DNA from 2 places in the Mesorhizobium sp. P2_A12 genome. Region 2 is predicted to be linked to the other one. Evidence: predicted binding sites of a transcription regulator. Region 2 holds the regulator's gene; the other holds the start of a gene.
What was found. The regulator PhoB, encoded in region 2, activates phosphate uptake and scavenging genes when phosphate is short. The targets are predictions, from matches to a motif close to TGTCATNNANCTGTCAT.
Positions count from the first base shown of each region.

Region 1 (6,747 bases), on a different contig from region 2:
GAGAGCGCGCGAAAGCGGCGGAACTCTTCCATCGAGCGCGTCACCGCTTCGGGGTCGAGCTTGCCGGTGGAAACGATGCCGCGGCCGAGGCCGGCCAGCATCTTTTCGTTGAACAGCATGGTCGGCGAGCGCGCCAGCCCCTCATAGACGACGAGACGGATCGAATTCGACCCGATGTCGATGATGGATAGCGGTCGGCGGTCCTGTAACCGGCCCTGGGAATCAGACAGCATCAGGTGGACGCTGCGGCGTTCTTCTTGCGGCGCTTGAACTGCGCGATGCGCTTGGGCGCATGCGACTTCAGCGCGTCACCCCGTCCCGACAGGCTCGGATTGGTCATGAAATATTCCTGCGCGTTGAACGGTTCCTCGCCCTCCTCCAGCACGACGCGCCGGGAGGTTCCATCAGCCAATACGTCGAAACTTTGCTGATTGTCCATGATGTTGCCCAGCATGATCTGGCCCAGGATCTGTTCATGCACAGTTGGATTGGTGATCGGCACCATTGTTTCGACGCGGCGGTCGAGATTGCGCGGCATGAGGTCGGCCGACGAGATGTAGACGATCGCCTCGTCCGATGGCAGCCCATGGCCATTGCCGAAGCAATAGATGCGGCTGTGTTCCAGGAAGCGGCCGACGATCGACTTGACCCTGATATTTTCCGACAGGCCCGGCACCTGCGGCCGCAGGCAGCAGATGCCGCGCACGACGAGGTCGATCTCGACGCCGGCACGGCTGGCGTCATAGAGCGCATCGATGATGATCGGATCGACAAGCGCGTTCATCTTCATCCAGATGCGCGCCGGCCTCCCCTCCACCGCATGAGCAATCTCGTCGGCAACATGCTTCAAGATGCGGCTTCTCAACGTGAACGGCGAGATCGCCAACCGCATTTCATCCGTCGGCTCGGCGTAGCCGGTGATGAAATTGAAGAGCTGGGCGACATCGCGGGCAATCGTCGGGTCGGTGGTGAAGAAAGACAGATCGGTGTAGATGCGCGCGGTGACCGGATGGTAGTTGCCGGTGCCGAGATGCACATAGTTGCGCAGCTTGCCGTCCTCGCGCCGCACCACCAGCGACATTTTCGCATGGGTTTTCAGCTCGAGGAAGCCGAACACGACTTGTACACCGGCGCGCTCCAGGTCGCGCGCCCAGCGGATGTTGGCTTCCTCGTCGAAACGCGCCTTGAGCTCGACCAGCGCGGTCACCGATTTGCCGGCCTCGGCGGCATCAACCAGCGCGCGCACGATCGGGCTGTCGTTGGAAGTGCGGTAAAGCGTCTGCTTGATCGCCACCACTTCCGGATCGGCCATCGCCTGGCGCAGGAACTGCACCACCACATCGAAGGATTCGTAGGGGTGATGGACGACGATGTCCTTCTCGCGGATGGCGGCGAAGCAGTCGCCGCCATGCTCGCGGATGCGCTCGGGAAAGCGCGGATTGTAGGGTGTGAACTTGAGGTCGTCGCGCGGTACGGCGACGATCTCGGAAATCTGGCTGAGTGCCAGCGGACCGGTCAGAACGCTGATGCGGCTCGACGATACGCCTAGCTCGCCGGCAACGAAATCGCGCAGTTCGGCGGGCATCAATACGTCGAATTCGATGCGGATCACCGACCCGCGGCGACGGCGCTTCAGCGCCGTCTCGAACAGGCGCACCAGATCCTCGGACTCCTCCTCGACCTCGATATCACTGTCGCGGATGATGCGGAACGTGCCGGAGCCCTTGACCTCGTAGCCCGGGAACAGCTTGCCGATGTAAAGGCCGACCGCCTCTTCCAGAGGGATGAAGCGGACATGGTGCTTGCGGTCCGGCAGACGGATGAAGCGCTTCAGCGCCACCGGCAGGCGCAGAAGCGCGCTCATCTCTTCGCCGTTCTTGCGATGGCGCAATTGCAGCGCCATCGAGAAACCGAGATTGGGGATGAACGGGAACGGATGCGCCGGGTCGATCGACAGCGGGGTCAGCACCGGAAACACCTGCTCCTGGAAATGGTCTTCCAGCCAGATCTTTTCGTCCTTGGTCAGTGCGTCACGCGTGATGCTCTCGATGCCTTCCTTGTTGAGCAGCACGATGAGCGCCGAAAGGCTCTTCTGCTGGTCTTCCTGCAGCCGTTCGACCTCCCGCAGCAATTGTTCGAGCTGTTGTTCGGGGGTGCGGCCGTCAGGGCTCTTCAGCGTGATGCCCTCGCGCACCTGGCCGGCAAGACCGGCGACGCGGACCATGAAGAACTCGTCGAGATTGGCCGCCGAGATCGACAAGAAGCGAACGCGCTCCAACAGCGGGTGATTGAGGTTCAGCGACTCCTCGAGAACGCGCCGGTTGAACTGCAGCCAGGAAAACTCCCGGTTGACGAAGCGATCCGGGTTGCCGCCCTCCGGACGAGCCACCTCGACATTCACGAATTCGCTCTGCACCGGCTTCAGTTCGTTCATTTTTCCTGCTCTTCCCTCACGCTCCGCCGCCGAGTGACGCAACCTTCTCGGATGCGCCGCAGGTGCCCTGAAGCGAGGCCTGACCCTCTCCGTAAACCGATTCCGTTTTCGGGGTCATTGCCTTAACCGGCTTAACTTATCCTCTGACAGGCTTTTGCGACAGTTTGATTTCATCGAACTTGCAAAGAGGCCGGTTATGATCCAGATGCAGAAGAGACTGCGTTAAGGAGACGACGATGGCAGGCGGTTCCATTCCCCATTTTCAGAACGATGCGGGCCACCCGGCGATCGACATCGGCGTCAAGGAATTCATGTGCACGGGCGCCAACCCGCCTTTCGACCACCCGCATGTGTTTCTCGACATGGGCGACGACAACGAAAAAGTCTGCCCCTATTGCTCGACGCTCTATCGCTATTCGTCCAAGCTGAAGGCGACGGAAACGCTGCCTGCCGGCTGTATCTACATCGACCAAGCCGCCTGATTCCTTCGCGGCAAGCCCGATGGACGACACGCGGTCCCGGCAAATCGTCATCGCCGGGGCGGGCGTCGCCGGGCTGACCGCCGCGCTGGCGTTCGCCGAACGCGGCTACCCCGTGCAGGTGTTCGAACAAGCGCAGCGCCTGGAAGCGGCTGGCGCCGGCATCCAGCTTTCTCCCAACGCGACACGCATTCTTCGCCAGCTCGGCGTGCTCGACCGGCTGCTGCCGGCAGCGGTGCGGCCGGAAGCGGTGGTGTTGAAGGACGCCGCGACGTTGCGCGAACTGGCCCGCGTGCCGCTGGGACAAGCCGCCGAGGCCCGCTGGCAGGCACCCTATCTCGTTGCACACAGGGCTGACCTGCAGAGTGCATTGACTGCGCGCGTTGCCGAGATGCCGAGCATTGTTCTTTCTCCCGGCGCACATGTCAGCGGCGTTGCCAAAGGCAGCCATGGCGTCACCGTGGCTGCCGAGATGGCCGGCGAGACCGTCGAGGCCGAGGGCTTGCTGCTGGTCGGCGCCGATGGCGTCTGGTCGTTCGTGCGCGGGCTTGTCGATACAGCCAAGGGCGCGGCCTCGCCGAGAAGTCACTTTTCGGGCGAACTGGCCTGGCGTGCAACCATTCCCTCCGACAGCGCTGCCGGACAAGCCTTTGCCGCGATCGGCGCCACCAATTGCGTCACCACCTTCCTGCATCCCGGCTTCCACATGGTCGCCTATCCCGTCAGCAAAGGTGCTGCCTTCAATCTTGTCGCCTTCACCAAAGGCGAACGCATGGCCGAGGGCTGGTCCGGGAACGCCGACACCAGGATCTTGACCGGTGCCATGCGCGGAACTGCAGCAGCACTTGCCCGTCTGATCGAGGAAGTCGGCGCATGGATGGCGTGGCCGATCCATACGGTCGACAGCAAACAGCCCTGGACAAGCGACAGCATGGCGCTGATCGGCGATGCGGCGCATGCGATGACGCCGTCCGCGGCGCAAGGGGCCGCCATGGCGATCGAGGATGCGGCGATGCTTGCAGATGTCGTTGCAGACTTGCCCGCCGATCCGGCACAAAGCCTTCAAATCTGGGAGAACCTACGACGGCCGCGCGTTGCCAGGGTCGCCCGTCGTGGCGCCCTCAACCGCCTCGCCTGGCATGCTTCGGGACCCGTCTCCATCGCGCGCAATCTGTTCCTGAAAATGCGCTCGTCCGAAAAGCTCGCCGCCGATCTGGACTGGCTTTATGGCTGGCAGCCGCAGAAAATCATCCGGCGCTGAAATCTGGGCATGCCCGGATACCAGCCCGTAGGACGGAGTTAGTTATAAAGCCGCAGCGACAGACCGAGCGAAGCCGGCAGCGGGTTCCACCAGCCGGTTCGCAAGCCGGCAGTGCGCAAGGCTGCCGCCGTCCAGGTGTTGCAGCCGACCAGCGCGTTGAAATGGCCGTTGGCTTCATAGAAGCGGTCGAAGCTGGAATAGGCCGCGCCCGGAACAAGAAGCGGGCCTTGCGGCCCCCGCTGGAAACTCGCATCGATGAAATCGAGCAGCGCCGCAAAACGATCCTCGCCGATGTCGAAGCCTGCAACATCCGGATGCGGTTCGACGATGGCGCCGGCGACATCGACATGCATGACCGACGCGTCGAGGGTCAGTGCCTTCATCACCGGAACCGCCTTGAGTTCGGACCAGGTCGGCGTCTCCAGGTAGAAGGAGCGACCACCCCAACCGACGACGATGTAGCGAACCTCCGGGCTATCGACCGGGATCCCGGCGTCAACCAGGAAATGGAACCGCTGGCGCACCCTGTCGTCGACCGGGATGGCGATGTCGGTGTGGATCGGGTTGTTCAGCACCAGGATGTGGCGCGTGGTGGCGGGATTGGCGGCGGCCGCCGCCCGCCATGTCGGCCGCGGCACGAGAGTGCCCAGCATCACAGCGAGCGCAACGACGATCAACAGCAGGCCTAGAAAACGTCCCAGCTTTTTCATGAATGGCGGCCTTGCAAAACGCACCCTGGCGCGACACAGACCGCCCGCCTCCTGCTCATCCATACGCAAAAGAGCCCGGCACTGTTTCAGCCGGGCTCTTCCTGGTTACCGAAGGCCTAGTGCAGGATCTGCGACAGGAACAGCTTTGTGCGCTCATGGCGCGGGTGGTCGAAGAACTCGGCCGGCGTGTTCTGCTCGACGATCTGGCCCTGGTCCATGAAGATCACCCGGTTGGCGACCTTGCGGGCAAAGCCCATCTCGTGGGTGACGCACAGCATGGTCATGCCTTCCTCGGCAAGGCCGACCATCGTCTCCAGCACTTCCTTGATCATCTCCGGGTCGAGCGCCGAGGTCGGCTCGTCGAACAGCATGATGCGCGGGTTCATGCACAGCGAGCGGGCGATCGCCACGCGCTGCTGCTGGCCACCGGACAGCTGGCCGGGATATTTGTTGGCCTGTTCCGGGATCTTCACGCGCTTGAGGAAATGCATGGCGATTTCCTCGGCCTGCTTCTTGGGCGTCTTGCGCACCCAGATCGGCGCCAGCGTGCAGTTCTCCAGGATGGTCAGATGCGGGAACAGGTTGAAGTGCTGGAACACCATCCCGACCTCGCGGCGCACCTCGTCGATCTTCTTCAGATCGTTGGTCAGTTCCTTGCCGTCGACGATGATCTTGCCCTTCTGGTGCTCTTCCAGACGGTTGATGCAGCGGATCATCGTCGACTTGCCGGAGCCCGACGGCCCGCAGATGACAATGCGCTCGCCGCGCATCACTCTCAGGTTGATGTCCTTCAGCACATGGAACTCACCATACCATTTGTGCATGGCAACGATGTCGATGGCGACATCGGTGTCGGAGATGTGCATCTTGGCGGCGTTGACCTTGATCTCTTCCGCGCTGACGGCATTTTCGGTGGCCATGACAGGGTCCCCTTGTTCTTTTGTTTAGCGTTTGTGGCCGGTGTCGAGTCGGCGTTCCGTGTACATTGAATAGCGCGACATGCCGAAGCAGAACAGCCAGAAGACAAAGGCGGCGAAGATCAGACCCGACTTGGCGGTCTGCGCCGTCGCCCAGTTGGCGTCGGAGAAGTTCTGCTTGACGATGCCGAGCAGGTCGAACATCGAAATGATCGTGACCAGGCTGGTGTCCTTGAACATGCCGATGAAGGTGTTGACGATGCCTGGGATGACCAGCTTCAGTGCCTGCGGCATGACGATGAAATACATCTTCTGCCAATAGCCGAGGCCAAGCGAATCGGCACCTTCATACTGGCCCTTGGGGATCGCCTGCAGGCCGCCGCGCACCACTTCAGCCATATAGGCGGCGGCAAACAGCGACACGCCAATCAGCGCGCGCAGGTACTTGTCGAAGGTGACGCCCGGCGGCAGGAACAGCGGCAGCATGACGCTGGCCATGAACAGAACGGTGATCAGCGGAATGCCGCGCACGGCCTCGATGAAGATGACGCACAGCATCTTGACGATCGGCATCCTGGAGCGACGGCCAAGCGCCAGCATGATGCCAAGCGGCAACGACACGACGATGGCCACGAAAGACAGCGAAAGCGTCACCAGCAAGCCGCCCCAGCGCGCCGTTTCGACATGTTCCAGACCGAACGCGCCACCGACCAGCAGGAAGAACGACACAAAGGGGAGACCGACGATCAGCAGCAGGGCGTTGAGACCCTTGCGCGGCACGCTCGGCATCAACATCGGCACCATGAGCACGACCAGCAATATGCCAACCAGGATCGGCCGCCAGCGCTCCTCGACCGGATAGGTACCGAACATGATCTGGCCGAACTTGGCGTTGACGAAGGCCCAGCAGGCGCCGGACCAGCCATCCGGCTGGATACCGCCCTGC
Region 1 covers NZ_JBFUCU010000008.1:19,132-25,878, forward strand. The annotation lists gene ppx (exopolyphosphatase) at 1-233, opposite strand, end outside; gene AC1DZU_RS18595 (RNA degradosome polyphosphate kinase) at 233-2,434, opposite strand; gene AC1DZU_RS18600 (zinc-finger domain-containing protein) at 2,671-2,916, shown strand; gene AC1DZU_RS18605 (FAD-dependent monooxygenase) at 2,936-4,174, shown strand; gene AC1DZU_RS18610 (TIGR02117 family protein) at 4,213-4,884, opposite strand; gene AC1DZU_RS18615 (amino acid ABC transporter ATP-binding protein) at 5,001-5,750, opposite strand; gene AC1DZU_RS18620 (amino acid ABC transporter permease) at 5,829-6,747, opposite strand, start outside.
Region 1: a site for PhoB is predicted at 2,591-2,607, ahead of AC1DZU_RS18595 (RNA degradosome polyphosphate kinase). Genes of this name have one in related genera too.

Region 2 (6,747 bases):
ATGAGCCAGATGTTGTCTCCAGACATGACGATCGCCGCCGAGGCAATTGCCGGCAAGGCCAAGATCGAGGTCAAGAACCTCAACTTCTACTACGGCCAGAGCAAGGCACTGAAGGACATCACGCTGTCGCTGCCCGAGCGCAGCGTCACCGCCTTCATCGGACCTTCGGGCTGCGGGAAGTCGACGCTGCTGCGCGTCTTCAACCGCATCTACGAGCTCTATCCCAAGCAGACCGCCGAGGGCCAGGTGCTGCTCGACGGCCAGAACGTTCTCGATCGCTCGCAGGACCTCAACCTGCTGCGGACCAAGATCGGCATGGTGTTCCAGAAGCCGACTCCGTTCCCGATGTCGATCTATGAAAACATCGCTTTCGGCGTCAGGCTCTATGAGAAGATCAGCAAGTCAGAGATGGACGGCCGTGTCGAGCAGGCGCTGAAGCGCGCCGCACTGTGGACCGAAGTCAAGGACAAGCTCAACGCAAGCGGCCTCAGCCTCTCCGGCGGCCAGCAGCAGCGACTCTGCATCGCCCGCACCGTGGCGGTGAAGCCGGAAGTCATCCTGCTCGACGAGCCGGCTTCGGCGCTTGACCCGCTGTCGACCGCCAAGATCGAAGAGCTGATCGACGAGTTGCAAGCCGACTACACGATCGTCATCGTCACCCACAACATGCAGCAGGCGGCGCGCGTGTCGAAGCAGACGGCCTTCATGTATCTGGGCGAACTGGTCGAGTTCGACCGCACCGAGAAGATCTTCACGTCGCCCCGCGAGAAGCGCACGCAGGACTACATCACCGGCCGCTTCGGCTGAGCTCAGGCATACGAGGACTAAGATCATGGGCGAACACACAGTCGCTTCTTTCGACGAGGATCTCGGACAGATCAGCAGGCTGATCCGCGACATGGGCGACCTCGCCGGCTCGATGGTCGGCGGCGCCACCAAGGCGCTGTTGAATTCCGACAACGCCCTGGCGCAGCGCGTCGTCTCCGACGATGCGATCATGGACGCGCGCCAGCGTGAACTCGACGACCGCGCCATCACACTGATCGCCAAGCGTCAGCCGATGGCCGACGATCTGCGCCACGTCGTCGGTTCGATCCGCATGGCCGGCGACCTCGAGCGTATTGGCGACCTTGCCAAGAACATCGCCAAGCGCGTCGGCACCGTCGGCCTCAGTGTCACCCCGCGCGACCTGTCGCACTCCATCGACGCAATGGCGCAGCTGGTGCTGATCCAGGTGCAGGGCGTCATCGAGGAATATACGGCGCGCGACGCGGCGGCGCTGGCGAAGCTGCGCGCCGACGACGAGCGCATCGACGTCAAATACACCTCCGTGTTCCGCGAACTGCTGACCTACATGATGGAAGACCCGCGCAACATCACCGCCTGCACGCATCTGTTGTTCTGCGCCAAGAACCTCGAACGCATCGGCGATCACGTCACCAACATCGCGGAAAATGCATATTATGTTTTGACCGGTACGCAGCTGCCCGCCAATCGTCCGAAGCAGGACGAGACGGCAATGTCCGCGCCGGCGGCATGACGGCAGGGGTGACCAGTCGATGATCGCGCCACGCATCATGGTGGTGGAGGATGAGGAGCCGCTGGGTGTGCTGCTCCGCTACAATCTGGAGTCCGAGGGCTACCAGGTCGAGGTGGTGACGCGCGGCGACGAGGCCGAGATCCGGCTGCAGGAGAACGTCCCCGACCTTCTGGTGCTGGACTGGATGGTGCCGGCGGTTTCCGGAATCGAACTCTGCCGCCGGCTAAGGATGCGTCCCGAGACCGAGCGGCTGCCGATCATCATGCTGACCGCGCGTGGCGAGGAAAGCGATCGTGTGCGCGGCCTCTCGACAGGCGCCGACGATTATCTGGTCAAGCCGTTCTCGACGCCGGAGTTCATGGCCAGGGTCAAGGCGCTGCTGCGCCGCGCCAAGCCGGAAGTGCTGTCCAGCGTGCTCAAGGTCGGCGACATCGTGCTCGATCGTGAATCGCACAGGGTTTATCGCAAGAAGAGCGAGATTCGGCTCGGACCGACCGAATTCCGCCTGCTCGAATTCATGATGCGCCATCCCGGCCGTGTGTTCTCGCGCAGCCAGCTGCTCGACAATGTCTGGGGCGAGACGATCTACATCGACGAACGCACGGTCGACGTGCATGTCGGTCGGCTGCGCAAGGCGGTCAACAATGGCCGCATGCCCGATGTCATCCGCACCATTCGTGGGGCGGGCTACGCAATCCGGGAAGATTAGGGATATGCTGATATTCAGGTGATGCCGGCCTGTGAACGGCAGTTTCCTGCGCTTCCGGTACTCACGGATCAAATGTCCGCTCCGTTCCGGTTCTCGGAACCCGCCATTCTCGACTCGGCCTAACCTGAATCTCAACACATCCAGGCGCGTTATTCACGCAACGTTCTTGCCGCCGAGGCCGGATCTCGCCTGCGTGCCCGGCGCGAAAATCTCCTGGTCTACGAAGGTCAGCGCCCGCGTGGCGCAGCCTTCGCGGATCAGTGGCAGTTCGTTCGGTTCGGTGTCGAAGGAAATCGATTGCGAATGCTGGCCGCCGGCGGTCTGCGCAATCGCCTCGCGCAATGCCGGCTCGATCAGGTCGAAGGCGGCGGCGCTGACACCGACCATGGCGACGGGCGCCGGATCGATCAGCGCGAACAGGCTGCCGAGACCGTAGCCGAGTGCCTCGCCGGCCTTGCGATAGGCCTCGCGCTCGGGTCCATCCCTCTCGCGGGCCGCGGTCGCCAGCGCGCGCATGTCGGCGTCACTGACATCGGCCACCGGTTCCGCGTCCTCGCTCATCTGCCTTGCGTTCCGCCAGATGGCATAGTTGCCGGCATAGGCCTCGACGCAGCCCCGCCGCCCACAGCGGCACAGCGCGCCGTGCGGCCGATGGATCATATGGCCGAACTCGCCGCCCGAGGAATGGGTGCCAGTGAACAACTCGCCCTTCAACACCAGGCCCATGCCGATGCCGTGCGACAGCAGGATGGCGATGAAGTCGTCGCGGTAGCGATCGGGGTCGCGCCAGCGCAACGCGATCGCCATCATGTTGCAGTCGTTCTCCATGGTGGCGGGGATGCCGAACTCGTCCTCGAGTATGTCGGCGAAGGCGATGTCGGTGTGCGGCGTGATCGGTGACCACAGCATGGCGCGGGCACGCGTGTCGGTGATGCCCTGGATCGCCAGCGCGATGCGGGCGACACTGCGGACGTCGAGGTCGGGGTCTTCAAGACGACGCCGTACGATGGCAACGCATTCACCGACCAGCGCGTCGCGCGACATGGTCAGCGTGTCCAGCCGGCGCTGTTCCTCGGCGATCACCTGGCCGGCATAGTCGATGACGGCGACCGAGAGGAAGTTCAGTGACAGCACCACGGTCATCACCGCCGCCGCTTCCGGATTGAGGCCGAGGCCGACCTGCGGCCGGCCGCGTTTGAGCGAGCCGGCCTCGCTCGGCTTGCTCTCAGTCAGGATGCCTTCGCCGATGAGGTCGGAGGAGATCGCCGATATGGTCGAATGGCTGAGGCCCGTGGTCGCGGCGATCTCGGTGCGGGACGGCTGTCCGGCGCGGCGCACGGCCGCAATCACCATCGCCCGGTTGCGGCGGCGCAGATCGTCGTGGCGGATTCCGACCGACATGTTTTTTCACATCCTCCCGGTCGCCGCAGCCTTTCGTGCCTCCCGAAGGCCATCAGCGAAGCCTGAATGCGCGACGCTTCAGGCACTTGCTTCTGCGCGTGTCGTTGCCCCGAAACCGCTGCGGACTTTTGGGGCGACATGCGCGAAGCCAAATTCTGGCAGAACCCCACCATCATGTCATTATTTATTCCGGAGCTCGAAAAAAACTCGGAGAGACGTCAAAATCCATCAGAATCGATGTTGACAGCGTTCGGGCGTTGGATCACTATTTTTTCGAGGCTCGAAAAAATAGAGCCTCTGTGCCGGCCTACGGGTCAGTTTGGTCGCGCCATACGCGGCGCAGGGAGGATATTATGAAAAAATTCACAGCCGCCATCCTGGCGGGTGTCGCCATGTCGCTGACGCTGGTGTCGGTCGCGCAGGCGAAGGACAAGGTCATCGGCGTTTCGTGGTCCAACTTCCAGGAAGAGCGCTGGAAGACCGACGAAGCGGCGATGAAGAAGGCCATCGAGGCGGCTGGTGACAAATACATTTCCGCTGATGCGCAGTCCAATCCGGGCAAGCAGCTCACCGACGTCGAGAGCCTGATTTCGCAAGGCGCCAACGCGCTGATCGTCCTGGCGCAGGATGCCTCGGCCATCGGCCCGGCGGTCCAGAAGGCGCTGGACGAAGGCATTCCGGTCGTCGGCTATGACCGGCTGATCGAGAACAAGAACGTGTTCTACCTGACCTTCGACAACAAGGAAGTCGGCCGCATGCAGGCCCGCGAAGTGTTCAAGGTCAAGCCGGAAGGCAACTACGTCTTCATCAAGGGCTCGGGCGCCGATCCGAATGCCGATTTCCTGTTCGCCGGCTCCATGGAAGTGCTCAAGGCAGCCATCGATAGCGGCAAGATCAAGAATGTCGGCGAAGCCTATACGGATGGCTGGCTGCCCGCCAATGCCCAGAAGAACATGGAACAGTTCCTCACCGCCAACGACAACAAGGTCGATGCCGTGGTGGCAGCCAATGACGGCACCGCCGGCGGCGTCGTCGCCGCGCTGACGGCGCAAGGGCTGGCAGGATCGGTTCCGGTGTCCGGCCAGGACGGCGACCATGCCGCACTGAACCGCGTTGCACTCGGCACACAGACCGTGTCGGTGTGGAAGGACGCACGCGAACTCGGCAAGAACGCTGCCGAGATCGCCTCGCAGCTGGCCGCTGGCACTGCCCTGGACAAGATCCCGAACGCCGTGAAGTTCACCACGCCCGGCGGCAACGAGACCAACTCGCTGTTCCTGACCCCGATCGCGATCACCAAGGACAATCTCAACGTCGTCATCGACGCCGGCTGGATCAAGAAGGACGAAGTCTGTGCAGGCGTCGCCGCCGGCACCGTCGCGGCCTGCAACTAAAACCGAACGGGATCCCGGTTCGATCTCAGCGCCGCGGGCCCGGGGGCGGCGGCGTTTCTCAAGGGGCATTCCGCTTCAAATGATCGCGGAAAGCAAATAGCATCGTGTTTCCGGCATCCGCGCCAGACGGCAAACCGGTGGGAGGACTTCATGACCGACACGGCCTCTAACACGCCTGCCGCGAATGCGCCCGCAGACCGGGCGCGTGCGTCCGAATTGAGCGCCGTCGGACGCTTCCTCAAGGCAACCGAACTCGATACGCGCATGCTTGGCATGGTCGGTGCGTTACTGGTCATCTGGGTCGGCATCCATATCCTGTCGGGCGGACTTTTCCTGACGCCGCGCAATCTCTGGAACCTGTCGGTGCAGACTTCCTCGGTCGCGATCATGGCGACCGGCATGGTGCTGGTCATCGTCATGCGCAACATCGACCTTTCGGTTGGTTCCGTCGAAGGCGTGATCGGTATGATCATGGGTGTGGCGCAAGCCGAATTCCTCATTCGCGTCATCGGCTTCCAGCTTGGAAATCCCTGGCTCTGGATCATCGCACTGGTCGTCGGCGTGGTGCTCGGTCTTGTGATCGGCGCCTTCCAGGGCTTCATCATCGCCTATCTCGAAGTTCCTGCCTTCATCGTGACGCTGGGCGGTTTGTTGGTCTGGCGCGGCATGGCATGGCTGATCACCAACGGGCGCACGGTCGCGCCACTCGACGCTACATTCCAGCTGATGGGCGGCGGACCGCGAGGCTCGATCGGCGCCACCGCCAGCTGGATCATCGGCATCGTTGCTTGCGTGGCTGTCGCTTTCGCGTTGCTCAACGGCCGGTCGCAGCGCAAACGGTTCAACTTTCCACTGCGCCCCGTGTGGGCGGAAACCTTTCTCGGTGTGGTCAGTTGCGCTGCCATCCTTGGGGCCGTCTGGATCGCCAATTCCTATCCATGGCCAATCGGCATCGTGCGCCAGTATGCACAGCAGAACGGCATCACCATTCCCGAAGGCGGGCTGTTCATCGCCCATGGCATCGCCATACCGGTGCTGATGGCGGTCGCGGTCGGCATCGTCATGACCTTCATCACCAAGCGCACCCGTTTCGGCCGCTATGTCTTTGCCATCGGTGGCAATCCGGAGGCCGCCAATCTCGCCGGCATCAACACGCGCTGGGTAACCATGAAGGTGTTCATGATCATGGGTGTGCTGGCCGCGATCAGCGCGGCGATCTCGTCGGCCCGCCTCAACGCGTCGACCAATGCGCTGGGCACGTTGGACGAGCTGCTGGTGATCGCCGCCGCCGTCATCGGCGGCACCTCGCTTGCCGGCGGCTCCGGAACGGTGCTCGGCGCCATGCTCGGCGCGTTGCTGATGCAGTCGCTGCAGTCCGGCATGGTGCTGCTCGGCATCGACTCGCCGCTGCAGAGCATCGTCGTCGGCGCCGTGCTGGTCGTCGCGGTCTGGCTCGATACCGTCTATCGCAAGCGCGTCTAGGGGAGGACAAGAATCATGGCAGACAAGACCGCTCCTACCAGCACTGCGCTGATCGATATGCGCAACATCTCGATAGCCTTTGGCGGCATCCGCGCCGTCGACGACGCCTCGATCGACCTTTTCCCCGGCGAGGTCGTGGCGCTGCTCGGACACAACGGCGCCGGCAAGTCGACGCTGATCAAGATCCTGTCCGGCGCCTACAAGCGCGACGCGGGCCATAT
Region 2 covers NZ_JBFUCU010000004.1:530,770-537,516, forward strand. The annotation lists gene pstA (phosphate ABC transporter permease PstA) at 1-4, shown strand, start outside; gene pstB (phosphate ABC transporter ATP-binding protein PstB) at 1-807, shown strand; gene phoU (phosphate signaling complex protein PhoU) at 833-1,540, shown strand; gene phoB (phosphate regulon transcriptional regulator PhoB) at 1,560-2,249, shown strand; gene AC1DZU_RS12925 (ROK family protein) at 2,403-3,650, opposite strand; gene xylF (D-xylose ABC transporter substrate-binding protein) at 4,004-5,044, shown strand; gene AC1DZU_RS12935 (sugar ABC transporter permease) at 5,195-6,526, shown strand; gene AC1DZU_RS12940 (ATP-binding cassette domain-containing protein) at 6,542-6,747, shown strand, end outside.